3 regions of the Rhizobium sp. A37_96 genome follow, and region 3 is predicted to be linked to each of the others. Evidence: riboswitches for the same ligand, from Rfam matches in the RefSeq annotation. Region 3 holds a riboswitch; each other region holds the start of a gene.
What was found. Region 3 has a riboswitch for thiamine pyrophosphate ahead of thiM (hydroxyethylthiazole kinase). Riboswitches for the same ligand answer to the same signal wherever they lie in the genome.
Positions count from the first base shown of each region.

Region 1: it holds a riboswitch for thiamine pyrophosphate, as region 3 does, so the genes downstream of both, thiB (thiamine ABC transporter substrate binding subunit) here and thiM (hydroxyethylthiazole kinase) in region 3, are expected to answer to the same signal.
Region 2: it holds a riboswitch for thiamine pyrophosphate, as region 3 does, so the genes downstream of both, thiC (phosphomethylpyrimidine synthase ThiC) here and thiM (hydroxyethylthiazole kinase) in region 3, are expected to answer to the same signal.

Region 1 is NZ_JBNWDS010000004.1:380,161-384,819, reverse strand. It holds gene thiP (thiamine/thiamine pyrophosphate ABC transporter permease ThiP) at 1-844, opposite strand, end outside; gene thiB (thiamine ABC transporter substrate binding subunit) at 855-1,883, opposite strand; TPP riboswitch at 1,934-2,050, opposite strand; gene ACQZ6J_RS15540 (MDR family MFS transporter) at 2,122-3,657, opposite strand; gene ACQZ6J_RS15535 (MarR family winged helix-turn-helix transcriptional regulator) at 3,825-4,352, shown strand; gene ACQZ6J_RS15530 (thiamine diphosphokinase) at 4,425-4,659, shown strand, end outside.
Region 2 is NZ_JBNWDS010000008.1:80,705-85,363, reverse strand. It holds gene ACQZ6J_RS20450 (thiazole synthase) at 1-248, opposite strand, end outside; gene thiS (sulfur carrier protein ThiS) at 252-449, opposite strand; gene thiO (glycine oxidase ThiO) at 440-1,420, opposite strand; gene thiC (phosphomethylpyrimidine synthase ThiC) at 1,422-3,248, opposite strand; TPP riboswitch at 3,341-3,472, opposite strand; gene ACQZ6J_RS20430 (hypothetical protein) at 3,605-4,348, opposite strand.
Region 3 is NZ_JBNWDS010000003.1:253,248-257,906, reverse strand. It holds gene ACQZ6J_RS12940 (hypothetical protein) at 1-929, opposite strand, end outside; gene yghU (glutathione-dependent disulfide-bond oxidoreductase) at 1,160-2,035, opposite strand; gene ACQZ6J_RS12930 (DUF1127 domain-containing protein) at 2,618-2,764, opposite strand; TPP riboswitch at 2,994-3,090, shown strand; gene thiM (hydroxyethylthiazole kinase) at 3,141-3,944, shown strand; gene thiE (thiamine phosphate synthase) at 3,941-4,576, shown strand; gene thiD (bifunctional hydroxymethylpyrimidine kinase/phosphomethylpyrimidine kinase) at 4,573-4,659, shown strand, end outside.

The DNA.
Region 1 (4,659 bases), on a different contig from region 3:
CGTCGATGCGTCGCAGTGTGCGGCCGCTCGTCAGGCCGTGATCGTCGGGCGAGCGGAACAGCGTCATGGCGCCGAGGATCGCGACCGTGACGACGATCTGCAGCAGCGACAGCATCACGGCGCGGGCGGGATCGAAATCGAAGCGGAGCGCCTGATAGATTGCCACTTCAAGCGTGGTCGCAGCCGGACCGCCGCCGAGAATCAGAACCAGCGTGAAACTGGTGGCGCAGAGCATGAAGATCAGGCCGGCAATGCCGGGAATGAGGCCCCGCAAGACAGGCCATTCGATGAAGCGGAAGACCGAGATGGGCCGCATGCCGAGCCCGCCGGCCACAAGCCAGTATTCCGCCGGCACGCGTTCCAGTCCGGCCAGCATCAGCCGGCATGCGAGCGGCATGTTGAAGAAGACGTGCGCCAGCAGGATGCCGGTAAGGCCATAGATGCTGACGGGCTGCGACAGGCCGATCGCGGCAAGCGCCTGATTGAGCAGCCCCTGCCGGCCCCATATGCCGAGCAGGCCGAGCGCGCCGATCAGCACCGGCAGGCCCATCGGCACGGCCATCAGCCGGATGAGCCACAGCCGGCCGGGGAAACGCGGCTGACGTGCCAATGCGCGGGCCACCGGTATGGCAAGCACGACGGAGAGCAGCGTCGAAAGCGTCGCCTGCAGCAGCGTGAAACGCAGGACGCGCAGCAGGTAGGGATCCGCCAGCGTGGTTTCGCCGCCGGACTCGATGCCGGCGGCAAGCAGGACGAGCACGGCAACCCCGACGAAGAGCACGATGCCGGCGAGGCTGAGCGCCCCGCCGGAAATGGCGCGTCTTCTTTCGGATGCCGTCAGCATGGTCAGGACGTCAGTTGCCGCTGGTGGCGGTCAGCCATTCGTCGATCCAGGCCTTGCGGTTCTTGTCGACGTCGGCGGGGCTCATCAGGAAAGTCTTCGTCGGCACGACGAGCTTGCTGAAGGCATCCGGCAGTGGCTCGGAGGTTGCCGAGACCGGCATCATCCAGTTGCTGGTGGGGATGATGTCCTGGAAGCCGGGAGAGACCATGAACTTCAGGAAATCGCGGGCGAGCTCCTTGTTCGGCGAGGCCTTGATGAGGCCGGCGACCTCGATCTGGATGTAATGTCCTTCCGAGAAGGCGGCGGCCTGGTAGCGGTCGGTCTTGTCCTCGATCATGTGATAGGCCGGCGACGTCGTGTAGGAGAGCACCATCGGCGCTTCGCCCTTGGTGAAAAGGTCGTAGGCTTCCGACCAGCCGGGGGTTACCGTCAGGATACGGCCCTTGAGCTTGGCCCAGGCATCTGCCGCCTTGTCGCCATAGATCGACTTGACCCAGAGCAGCAGGCCGAGTCCCGGTGTCGAGGTGCGCGGATCCTCGATGACGATTTTCTGCGAGGGATCGCCCTCGACGAGATCCTTCATGCTCTTAGGCGGATTCTTGACCGTCTGGCTGTCGTAGATGACGGCGAAATGGCCGTAGTCGTAGGGCACGAAGACGTCGTCCTTGAAATCGCCGGGAACCTTGAGGGCCGACGTGTCGACACCGCTCACATCGAAGAGGCCGGTATCCTTGGCCTCGTCGACAAGATTGGTGTCGAGGCCGAGAACGACGTCGGCCTTGGTGCCCGCACCCTCCAGCTTGAGGCGGGAGAGCAGCGCCACGCCGTCGGTGACGCTGACATAATTGACCGTGCAGCCGCAGGTCTTTTCGAAAGCGGCCTTGACCTTGGCGCCCGGACCCCAATCGGCAGTGAAGCTCTCATAAGTGTAGATGGTCAGGGTCTTGTCGGCCGCTGCAGCAGGCTGCATGGCGAAAAGGGTCGTTCCGGCGGCAAGGGCCAGGCCGGCGAAGAATGACAATAGCGAACGGTCTTGCATGACAGCGCCTCCTTTTTGGTTTCGTCTTGAAGGGGAAAAGGGCGCTATGATTTCGTCACGCGTCTAATCCCTCCGCCGGTGTTAGCCGGATCAGGTTCCGCGGGTTGGCCGGTCAAAGCCTCTCAGCCAGATGTCCGGTAGGACATAAGGCACCCCGTTAGAGCGTCGGCAGATTTAGCCTTGTGATGAAGGGATGACAAGGGAAATGATTCCCTTGTCGATTGCAGGCGGGAGGGCGCTACTCGGCGGCGTGCGCGGCGGCCGGGCTTTCGAATTTCTTCGTTGCGCCGGGAAGCTGCACATTCTTCAGCGTCAGCGCCGTCAGAAGGCCGAGCAGGCAGATGCCCGCGGCCGTCATGAACAGCGGGCTGAAAGCGCTGGCATAGGCGTTGGCGACGGCTTCGCGGGTCGCCTCCGGCAATGCGGCCATCATTTTCGGCGTCAGTTCCTCGATGTCGGAGACGCCGGCTATGGAGACGCCGACATTGCCGAGCTTGGCGGCGATGATGGCGCCATAGATGGAGATGGCGATGGAGGCGCCGCCCATGCGCGACAGCGTGACGGCGCCGGTCGCAGCGCCGACGTCGCGGGCCGAGGCCGCATTCTGCACGCCGATGACCGGAACCTGCTGTGCCAGGCCGATGCCGATGCCGTGCAGGAGCATCAGGCCGCCGATGAAGACGATGGGCGTGCCCGCATGGACGAAGGCGAGCGAGGCAAATGCGATGGTGCTGCAGGCGGCGCTGGCGACGGCGAAGGGCTTGTAGCGCCCTTTTGCCGCGATCAGCCGGCCGGCGGACAGCGAGCCGCAGACGAGGCCTCCGGTCAGCAGAATGAACAGCAGCCCTGCCATCGAAGGCGAGAGGCCCGTCGTCGTCTGCAGGAAGAGCGCGAAATAGTTGACCATGCCGATGGCAACCGCGCCGCTGGTGATCGAGATGACCAGCAGCAGGCCGAATGTCGGATTGCGGAACAGCGTCATCGGCACGATCGGTTCCGGCGCGCGGCGCTCGATGAAGACCCAGGTTACGGCGCAGATCACGCCGAAGGCGATGATGCCGAGGCATTGCGGCGACAGCAGCGATCCGAAGAGCTCGGTGCCGTCGGCGGCAAGCACGATGCTCGTCGTCGTCAAGGCAAGGACGATGGCGCCGGCGTAATCGATCTTCGGGCGGCGGGCCGGCTTGCGATAGGGAAGCATGAAAGCAAGGCCAGCGAGCACGACGAAGCCGATCGGCACGTTGACGAGGAAGATCGAGCGCCAGCCGAACAGATCGCTCATGGTGCCGCCGAGTACGGGGCCGATGGCGCCGGAGGCCATCAGCACCAGGCTCGAATAGCTCTGGTAGCGGGCGCGCTCGCGGGGCTCGAAAAGGTCGGCGTTGACGGCGAAGATCGACACCATGATACCGCCGCCGCCGAAGCCCTGCAGCACGCGGGCGGCAATCAGCGTATTCATCGACACGGCAAGGCCGCAGACGGCGGAGCCGATGGTGAAGATGGCGATTGCCGTCATCATCACATATTTGCGGCCGAAGAGATCGCCGAGCTTGCCGTAGACCGGCATGACGGCTGAGAGCGAGAGAAGATAGGCGGATCCGATCCAGCCGAAGCGCTCCAGATGCCCGAACTCACCGACGATCGTCGGAAGCGCCGTCGATACGATCTGGTTGTCGAGTGTCGCCATGAACATGGCAGTCATCAGAAACAGGAAGAGGATAAGCCGCCGTTTATGATCCGCCACGAGCGGCGCGAACGTTGTCTGCATGTCCATGGAGCAAGAAATCCGAGCTTGGCCGAAACGCTGCGCGGTCGATCGAATGCGCGGGGCGCCCCGGTTTTCATACTTGAGATATATGTGCCATTAGCATATAATTGTCAATGACAAGTGAATGCTGTTTGCATGTTTTATTTCCTTTCTCCCTCTGATATGGTGGAAAGATGACATCCGCGACGAATACACGAGAAGTTGAAGCCCAGCCGCCGACCGAAGACGAGAATCTTCTGCGCATCGGCCATGCGATGACGCGCATGCGCCTGCTGACCGGCCGGCGCATGATTGGCAGGCTCGCCATCCAGAGCGTTGCGCCCGGGCTTGAGCTTTCGCATCTCGACGTGCTCGATGTGGTGAGGCAGGCGGAGGCGACGGGCGAGGTCACCGTCGGGACGATCGCCGAGATGGTCCGCATCGATCCGTCGCGGGCAAGCCGCATCGTTGCCGACATGGTGGCCCGTGGCGTCCTGCGCCGCAAGGCGTCGCAAGCCGATGCGCGGCGTATCGTCGTGGTGCTCACCGCCCTTGGCCAGAGGCTGCTGTCGGAAATCCAGGCGCAGAAATATTCCGTCATCGGCAGCATCTTTGCCGATTGGACGCCGGAGGAAATCGAAAGCTTCTCGCTGCTGTTCGACCGATACGTCACCGGCTACGAGCAGGTTTTCCAGGCGCGCCTCAAGGAAACGGACGACTGAACGCCCGGCACGGTCGTTCTTGCGTATGGCGCTCTTCCCTAGGGACATGACTTTGCGCTATGGGCTTGGCCCATGAGCCAGTCCACCACCTTCACCATTCTGCTCGGCGGCGAGCTTCGCCTGACGGAGCGATTGCGCGCCGCCGTTGCCGGCAGCCGCTTCATCGCAGCCGATGGCGGCATGCGCCACGCGGTTGCTCTCGGGGTGGAGCCCGAACTCTGGGTCGGCGATTTCGATTCCACGCCCGCCGATCTGCAGGACGCCTTTCCGGATGTTCCGAAACAGCCCTATCCGGCGGCAAAGGCCG
Region 2 (4,659 bases), on a different contig from region 3:
GCGGTCAGGACCGCTTCCGAAACTCCATGGCATCCGGCGGTATTGGGAAGAACATGGACGCCAAGTTCGCGGATCACGTCGAAGAATGCACCGCCGTTGCGGCCGCCGGCCGCTTCCCGGCGCAACGAGACCGTCACGATTTCGGTTTGGGAGCGCCGCACCGCGTCCGCCAGCACGGCGGGAGAAGGGTAGCGTGCCGTGCCGAGAAGCAGGTGGGACGCAATCTTGGTTCCGTAAAGGTCGAGCATGGGTCAGCCTCCCTGCATCGGCGTGAGGATCTCGATCCTGTCATTGTCGGCGAGCCTATGGTCGTCGCGCTCCTCGCGGTGGATGAGTTCGCCGTTGATGGCCGTTGCCAGCCATTCCCCCTCATAGTCGAGAGCGGCCAGAAGCTGCGAAAGTGTGGCGGCCTCGACGATTTGAGCTTCGCCATTGATGATCAGGCGCATGGGCGGTTCCTGTCGTTGTTGTGTCCGGAAAAGACGAGATCTGCTGCTTCGACAGCCATCGCCGGCGCCAGCAGGAAGCCATGGCGATAAAGGCCGTTGATCAGGACGGTTTTGTCCTCCCGCGTTACCCGTGGCAGATTGTCGGGAAAGGCAGGGCGAATGCCGGCGCCGGTTTCGACGACGGCGGCATCGGCAAAGGCTGGATGCAACGCGTAGGCGGCGTTCAGCAGCTCCATCAGCGAGCGGGCCGTGATCGGCCCTTGAAATTCCGTTTCGATCATTGTCGCGCCGACCATGAACAGGCCGTCGCCGCGCGGCACGATATAGACGGGAAAACGCGGATGCAGCAGGCGCACAGGCCTTGCAAGGGTGACCTCGTGCGTCTGCAGGCAGAGCATCTCGCCACGAACACCCCGCAGTGGCCGGTCTTGACCGATGCGGGCAGCTCCCGTGCAGTCGATGATCGCTTCGAATTCGGCTCCATCCGCTATCCCGTGGTCGAAGGCGACGCCCCTTGCCAGGAGATCGTCCTTCAATGACTGCAATATCTCCCGGGGATGGAGGTGTGCTTCCTGCGGAAAGAACAGGCCATGCCGGAAGCGACCGGCGAGCGACGGTTCGAGGGTGGCGATGTCGTGTTCGTCGACCCAACGATAGCCTGTCGTGCGGCTGGCGAAGCGTTTCACCTCGCTTTGGTCGCGGTTGGGCGCGACGACAAGCGTACCGTTGCGGACAATCTTGTCGGGCAGGATCGCTTCCCATCGATCGGCCGAATCGCGCCCGCGTTCCAGCACCGCCTCATCGGCGCTTTCCCGTTCGCACCAAGGCGCCAGCATGCCGCCTGCAAGCCACGAGGCGGCTCGGCTGAAATCCGGGCAGGGGTCCGAGATTGTCACCTCAGCGCCGCGCCGAAGCAGTTCGTGGGCCACGGCGAGGCCGGCAACGCCGGCCCCTTTGACGAGGATGCGCATATCACTCGGCCGGCTCTGCGGTGACGTCGATCGGCATGTAGAGGTCGCCGCCCTCGCGGTATTTTGCCGCCATCGCTTCCAGCCCCTCCTTTTGCGCCTCGGCGCGGATGTCATGCGAAATCCGCATGGAGCAGAATTTTGGGCCGCACATCGAGCAGAAATGCGCGACCTTGTGGGCTTCCTTCGGCAGGGTTTCGTCATGGAAGCTGCGGGCGGTATCGGGGTCGAGCGACAGGTTGAACTGGTCCTCCCAGCGGAATTCGAAGCGGGCACGCGACAATGCGTTGTCGCGGACTTGAGCGGCGGGGTGACCCTTGGCGAGATCGGCCGCGTGGGCGGCGATCTTGTAGGTGATGACACCCGTCTTGACGTCGTTGCGATCGGGCAGGCCGAGATGCTCCTTCGGGGTGACGTAGCAGAGCATGGCCGTACCGAACCAGCCGATCATCGCAGCGCCTATGCCAGAAGTGATATGATCGTAGCCCGGTGCGATATCGGTGGTCAGCGGCCCGAGCGTGTAGAAGGGCGCCTCGCCGCAGACGGCGAGCTGCTTGTCCATGTTCTCCTTGATCTTGTGCATCGGCACATGGCCGGGTCCTTCGATCATGACCTGGCAGTCTTTCGCCCAGGCGATCTTCGTCAGTTCGCCCAGTGTCTCGAGTTCGGCAAATTGCGCGGCGTCGTTCGCATCGGCGATCGACCCGGGGCGGAGACCGTCGCCGAGCGAGAAGGAAACGTCATAGGCGCGGCAGATATCGCAGATTTCCTCGAAATGCTCGTAGAGGAAGCTCTCGCGATGATGATGGAGACACCACTTGGCCATGATCGAGCCGCCGCGCGAGACGATGCCGGTGACGCGATTGACCGTCAGCGGGATGTAGTGCAGCCGGACGCCGGCATGGATGGTGAAATAATCGACGCCCTGTTCGGCCTGCTCGATCAGCGTGTCGCGGTAGACTTCCCAGGTGAGATCCTCGGCGATGCCGCTAACCTTCTCCAGCGCCTGATAAAGCGGCACGGTGCCGATCGGCAGTGGCGAATTGCGGATGATCCACTCGCGGATGTTATGAATGTTGCGGCCGGTCGATAGATCCATGACGGTATCGGCGCCCCAGCGTGCTGCCCAGACCATCTTCTCGACCTCCTCGGCCATGGAGGAAGTGACGGCGGAATTGCCGATATTGGCGTTGATCTTCACCAGGAAGTTACGGCCGATGATCATCGGCTCGCTTTCCGGATGATTGATGTTGGCCGGGATGATCGCGCGGCCGGCCGCGACCTCCTGACGCACGAATTCCGGGGTGACATGGTCGGGGATGTGAGCGCCAAAGCTCTCGCCGTCGCGGATCATGGTCTCGGCCTTCGCCTTGCGGCCGAGGTTCTCACGGATGGCGATGAATTCCATTTCCGGGGTGATGATGCCGGCGCGGGCATAGGCGAGCTGGGTCACGGCCTTGCCGTCTATGGCCCTCAGCGGCTGACGCTTGGCCGGAAAGTCCGGTGTCAGCCGCTCGCCGGTGACGAAGCCATTGTCCTCGGGGCGTACGTGGCGGCCCTCATAGATCTCGACGTCGCCGCGAGCGAGCACCCAGTCTCGGCGCAACTGCGGCAAGCCCTGCTCGATGCTGATATCCGCGCTTTCGACGGTGTAAGGGCCGGAGGAATCATAGACGATGACGGGCGGCTCGCCCGATGTGGGGTGAACGCTGATCTCGCGCATCGGTACGCGGATATCGGCATGGATGTCCCCGGGGGCGTAGATCTTCCGTGATGCCGGCATCGGGCCGGTGGTGACAGTCGGGGTGAGGTTCTTTGCGGCAATGGTCATGGTTTGAGGCTCCAAGTTGCGGTTGGAGACCCAGTCAATCAGCCGGAATGATGAAAAGACGCCGGCATGGAATCCACGCGGGAATCCGAAGCCTTCGAGCGCTCGCACCGTCCCTACGCCAGTATGAACTGGATCAGGTTCAACGGGTCACTGCGCCACAACAGGCAAAGCCTTATTGTCCAGCAGTATCTCAGCCCCTTGCCGGGACCCCCCTGGTGAATGACGGAAGGCTATGCTCTCCCGTCCGCTCCTGTCAACCCCGCAGCAAGCAGCGCAATTCCCCGGAGAATCGCGACTGCCATATATGCAAATGGCAACCTATGCGTGCTTTTGTAAAGCCGCGGCTTGACGCCGCCTCAGTAACGCGGCGCGGTATTGCCGACGAAGCGGTGAGGGCCGGTGTGGGATAGCTTGCTGGCGGTATCGAGCCAGATCTTGCCGCCCAGTGCACGCCAGCGACGGCAGAAGGCGAAATCTTCGCTGAGATAGAGGCCCGTCTCCTCCTCGATCATGCATTCAAACAGCGCGTATTGTGTGCCTGGCGATGGCTTCGTGCTCGGATAGGCATGAATGGCATTGTAGCGCAGCCCCGAGTAGGCCTCGGTCATCGCCTCGATGACCGCACGCTTGATGAGAAGCATACCAGTTCCGGCATAGACGGCACTGACAAAATCGCCGTCCCGTTCGGCGCTTTGGCCAACCAGAGGCGTGCCGACGTAATGAAGCGCGGCGGAAGCAAGCGAGGAGCCATCCTGAGAATTAGTGCGGGCGGCCGTGTTCCAATCGTAATCCTTGATCGGATACATCGCCGCGACGACATCCTTGTCGGCCGCCAGCAATCGCATCACCTGATCCGGTTCGAAGCTGATGTCGGCGTCGATAAACAGCATATGGGTGGCTGCGGTGTCGTTCAGAAAGGACGATACGAGCGTGTTGCGGCTGCGGGTAATCAAGGCGTCATTGCCAAGGAGAGCCAGCGTCAGCTGTATGCCGGCCTGCGCACCTGTCTGCATCAGGGAGAAGATGGATTGCATGTAATCCTTGGTCACGAGGCCGCCGAAGCAGGGAGTCGCTATGAAGATCAGGCGGTTCTCGTTCATTCGCAATGTGTCCCCTTCGATGGCGCGATTCGCCGAAATCTAGGGAGATTCGATATTTCTGTGTGTATCGATTTATTGAGTTTTGTTTCCCAACTTTGCTGCGGCGGCCAAACGATATTTGGCGGCTGACTGGCCGGGCGAACGCCTGTTGAAGCATTGGCGGCCATGGATCTGATGACATATTCCAGGCCATTGCCGGGATCGAACGCATCCGGGTTGCAGCCCATGTCGTCAGTTGCATTTAGGCAACAGCGCCCAAGTCTAACGCCAAAGCCCGTTTCATATAATTGACAAACATACGGCCTGTTTGT
Region 3 (4,659 bases):
CCGCTGAAAATCGGCCCCGCCAAAAACTTGGAGCCCGTTAGCGCCACCATGAAGCCGTGCGCAAGGTAGGCGCGGATCGTCGCTGCCGACAGGCGGAACTGGCAGGCATCGATCATGATATCGAGGATGCCGCCGAAACGCGCCTTGAGACGCAACACGCTTTCCAGGCTTGGCGCCAACAGGCTTGTCTTGGAAACGTCGGTCACGACGAGCAGGCATCTCAGCCCCGCGGCGCGGCCAAGCTCGATCAGGCCGCGCAATTCGTCTTCGATCTCGCTGTCGGCGCGAAGGGAGCCGTCCTTGTTGCGAACGGCAATGGTTGCGTTGCGCGTTGCATCGCCGGCTCGCAGTTCCTCGCCCTTGGCGACCGCGCGGTCGCTGCTGACCCTGCCCATGAAATGCCGGCCGGAGGCGGCGGTCATGACGCCGCTTCCCGTTTCATTGCCCATGAGCGTGATGGTCATCAAGGCCCGATCGTCCTCGCGCGCCAGAAGCGAGGCGGCGAAGAGATGAATGTCGGTGCCCGATGTCGCCAGAATGGCATCGACATGCGGCTGTTCGGCCCGCTGGTTCAGCCCAAGCAAACGCAGCAGGTCAGAGCGCACATGTCTAAGCTCACGCTCGTAGATCGCGGCCGCCTGGCCGGCTTCCATGTCGCGGATCAGGCCATCATAATAGGTGGCAACCTCGGCAAAGGCGGCCGCAGAAATCGTCGACGCCGTCGAGGATCCGAACGCAAGGTCCCTTGGGCGGGGCGCAGGACCATAACCGTACATGTTCAGTCCGCTGGCCGCATCGCAATCCAATCGTTCGTCACCACCCGAAATCAGGTGCTTCAAAAGCATCTCTCGCCCCTCGCCCGATTGCTGCGACGGCGCGCCCGCGATGACATCTTTATCCAGGGCACGGTCACCAGCAATCTGCTGCATGGAAAAGCATTCCTCTTGCGTCATGGGTCAAACGCATCGCGGGAGCGCGTTGCGTTCTATGCCGGGCGGTACACTTGCGGCAGCAGGACATTAGACTTGGCAAGATGGAGCGAGGCTGACTTTCCCGGAAACAGACAGGCCCGGAAACAGCGGAGATCGGCTACGGCGACAATAAAAAACTCGCGGCCCGGAGACCGCGAGTTCGCAAGAATGCGCGCTAAAACTATCTGTCAGCCTGCGGCTGCGACCTTGTCCTGCGTCTTGGTCTCGAAATCGCTGGCGTCGTGGCGCTCGCGCAGTTGTTCGGAAGGATCTCCCGACATGCGATTGACCATGCGGCCACGCTTGACGGCAGGCCGTGCATAGATCTGGTCGGCCCAGCGCTGAACGTTCTTGTAGTCCTGCACCTGCAGGAACTCGGCCGCACCGTACTGCCAACCCTTGGCAAGACCGCCGTACCACGGCCAGATGGCGATGTCGGCGATCGTGTAGTCGCTGCCGGCGATGTATTCGCTCTCGGCCAGACGGCGATCGAGCACGTCGAGCTGGCGCTTCACCTCCATGGCGAAGCGGTCGATCGCATATTCGATCTTGGTGGGGGCGTAGGCGTAAAAATGACCGAAACCACCGCCGAGATAGGGCGCGCTGCCCATCTGCCAAAACAGCCAGGACAGGCATTCCGCACGCGCCGGCTGCTCGGTCGGCAGGAAGGCGCCAAACTTTTCGGCGAGATATACCAGGATCGAGGCCGATTCGAAGACGCGGACCGGCTTCGGGCCACTGCGGTCCAGCAAGGCAGGGATCTTCGAATTGGGATTCACGTCCACGAAACCGCTGCCGAACTGATCGCCTTCGCCGATCTTGATCAGCCAGGCGTCATATTCCGCGCCGCTATGGCCAAGCGCCAGCAGCTCTTCGAGCATGATGGTGACTTTCACGCCATTGGGCGTTCCCAGCGAATAGAGCTGGAGGGGATGACGACCGACCGGAAGTTCCTTTTCATGGGTCGGCCCGGCAATCGGACGGTTGATGTTGGCGAACTGGCCGCCATTGGCCTTGTTCCAGGTCCAGATTTTCGGCGGCGTATAGTCGGCAGAACCGGTCATGGGCATCCTCCTGTTTCGGGAATCAAGTTGAGGGTAGGTCTTCGATGTAGCGCGCTACATATCCCGCACATAGTGGCGGCTGTTCATTTTTGCGAGAGGAGCCGTGGGACCCTTCGACACGCTGGGACGGGTGTGTCGTCGGCGGGCAATTGCAGCGCCCGGATGCAGGGCCTCAGTCTCGAGCGAGTCGAGCCACCGGAAATCCGCTCGATATCGCCTGAAACGAAAAAGCCTGCCGCGGGAGGAGGTGCGGCAGGCTTTCTACAAGAACCGAACAGCAGATGGGAGGAGGAGTTCCGCTGTTCCAGCAGCGCCCCTGGGAGGAGGAGAAGGGCAGCTGCAAAGCGAAGAGATGCGGGAGGAGGTGCATCGCTTCGATAGACATAACATACCCGATTTTTGCTCACTGGATAGGCATTTATTTGCAGGGCAGTTATGCGTTATGCGAAAAGCGGCAGGCTTCACCTATCTTTCGCAACGCGAACAGGGCCACTGAAGCGCTAGGTCCGGACAAAGCAAAAGCGCCTGCTCGGAAGAACAGGCGCTGGCATAAAGCAGCTTTATAAGGAGCCGTTGCGGCCGTTAGCGAGCGATTGCTGCGCGGGCAACGTTGCGGATTTCGCCGCGATCGATACCCAGATCGTGCAGTTCGCGCGTGGACATACGGCCCAGTTCGGCGACCGTCTGACGATACTTGCGCCAGTTGTTGAAAGAGCGTGCTACGTTCATGATGATCCCCTTTCCTTGGGCTTTCGAAGCTGAGCTGCCGTCCTTGGCGCTCCGTTCGCTTCGATGAGTAATATATAGCTGAAGCCCTTCGCCTTTTGCAGAGCTAAGGTATCACTGCACCCATGCGCTTGTTGCATGGGTCGCCCGAAAAGCAAGCAGCACCTCTCCAGCGTCGTGGCATTTGCGATTTTCTGATGACAGCGCCGTCTTTGTCTGCGACAAGGGATGAGATGAGAGACAGGGGCGTCCGCTATCCGGCGGGCTGAGAAGTACCCTTTGAACCTGAACCAGATCATGCTGGCGGAGGAAGTCGCTCGGGACCTCGGGAAGCATAGCTCGTCGTCCCTTAGCGTCTCGCCCCGCCTGAAAGGGCGATATGCAAGACCAAATCAAAACAGGCAGGCTGCTTGACACCATGCGCGCCAACCCGCCGCTGGTGCAGTGCATTACCAATTTTGTCGCGATGAATGTCGCAGCCAATGTAATGCTTGCGGCCGGCGCGTCGCCGGCGATGGTGCATGCCGAAGAGGAAGCGGGCGAATTTGCCGCGATCTCCGGCGCGCTGACGATCAATATCGGCACGCTCTCGACCGGCTGGCTTGCCGGCATGCTGAAGGCCGCGCAGTCGGCCAATGCGGCAGGCAAGCCATGGGTCCTCGATCCGGTCGCTCACTATGCCACTGCGTTTCGCCGCAATGCCGTCGCCCGATTGCTCGAGCTGCGGCCGACGATCATTCGCGGCAACGCGTCGGAGATCATCGCCCTTGCCGGCGGCGCCAGCCGCGGCCAGGGCGTGGACAGCCGGGACCCGGTCGAGCAGGCGGAAGAGTCCGCCCGGCAGCTGGCCGAAAGGCACGGTTGCGTCGTCGCTGTCACCGGGATCACCGATTTCGTGACCGACGGGCAGAAGGCACGGCGCATTGCCGGTGGTTCGCCGTTCATGCCGCAGGTCACCGCGCTCGGTTGCTCCCTCACCTGCCTTGTCGGCGCCTTTGCCGCGACGGCGCCGGACGCGGCATTGGATGCGACCGTGGCGGCACTCGCCGTCTTCGCCGTCGCCGGAGAGCAGGCAGGAACGAGCGCGAATGGTCCTGGCTCCTTTTCCTGGCGCTTCCTCGATGCGCTGGCGAACCTCGACCAGGAAACGCTGGATCGCGAAGCAAGGATATCGGCAGCATGAAAGACTTCGATCTCTCGCTCTATCTTGTGCTCGATCCCATACTATGCGCCGATCTCGGCATGGTGGAGACGACGCGTGCCGCTATCGCTGGCGGCGCCACGATCGTACAGCTGCGCGACAAGCATGCTCCGACCGCAGCGATGATCGAAACGGGTCGTGCCCTCAAGCAGATCCTGCATGGAAGCAATGCGCGGCTGATCGTCAACGACAATGTCGAGGCTGCCATCGCCATCGGCGCCGATGGCCTGCATATCGGGCAGGAGGATATCAATGCCGCCGACGCCCGTCGCATGATCGGCCCGGAGATGATCCTCGGTCTCTCGGTGGAAACCGAGGCGCTCGCTTCCGCCATAGATGCAAGCATCGTCGATTATGCCGGGGTCGGTCCGGTTTTTGCCACGCCGACCAAGCCCGACCACAAGCAGCCGATCGGCCTTGATGGTCTTGCCCGTATCGTCGGGCTCTGCCCGGTTCCAACGGTCGCGATCGGCGGCCTCAAGGCGGAGCACGCGGCAAATGTTCTCACGGCCGGCGCCGATGGTCTTGCGGTCGTCTCAGCCATATGCGGCACGCCCGACCCGCAGGCAGCCACGGCCTTTATCGCCAACGCCATCAAGGAGGCCCGTCGATGATCCGCAATGTCCTATCCATCGCTGGCTCCGATCCTTCCGGCGGCGCCGGCATCCAGGCCGACCTGAAAGCCTTTTCCGCCCTC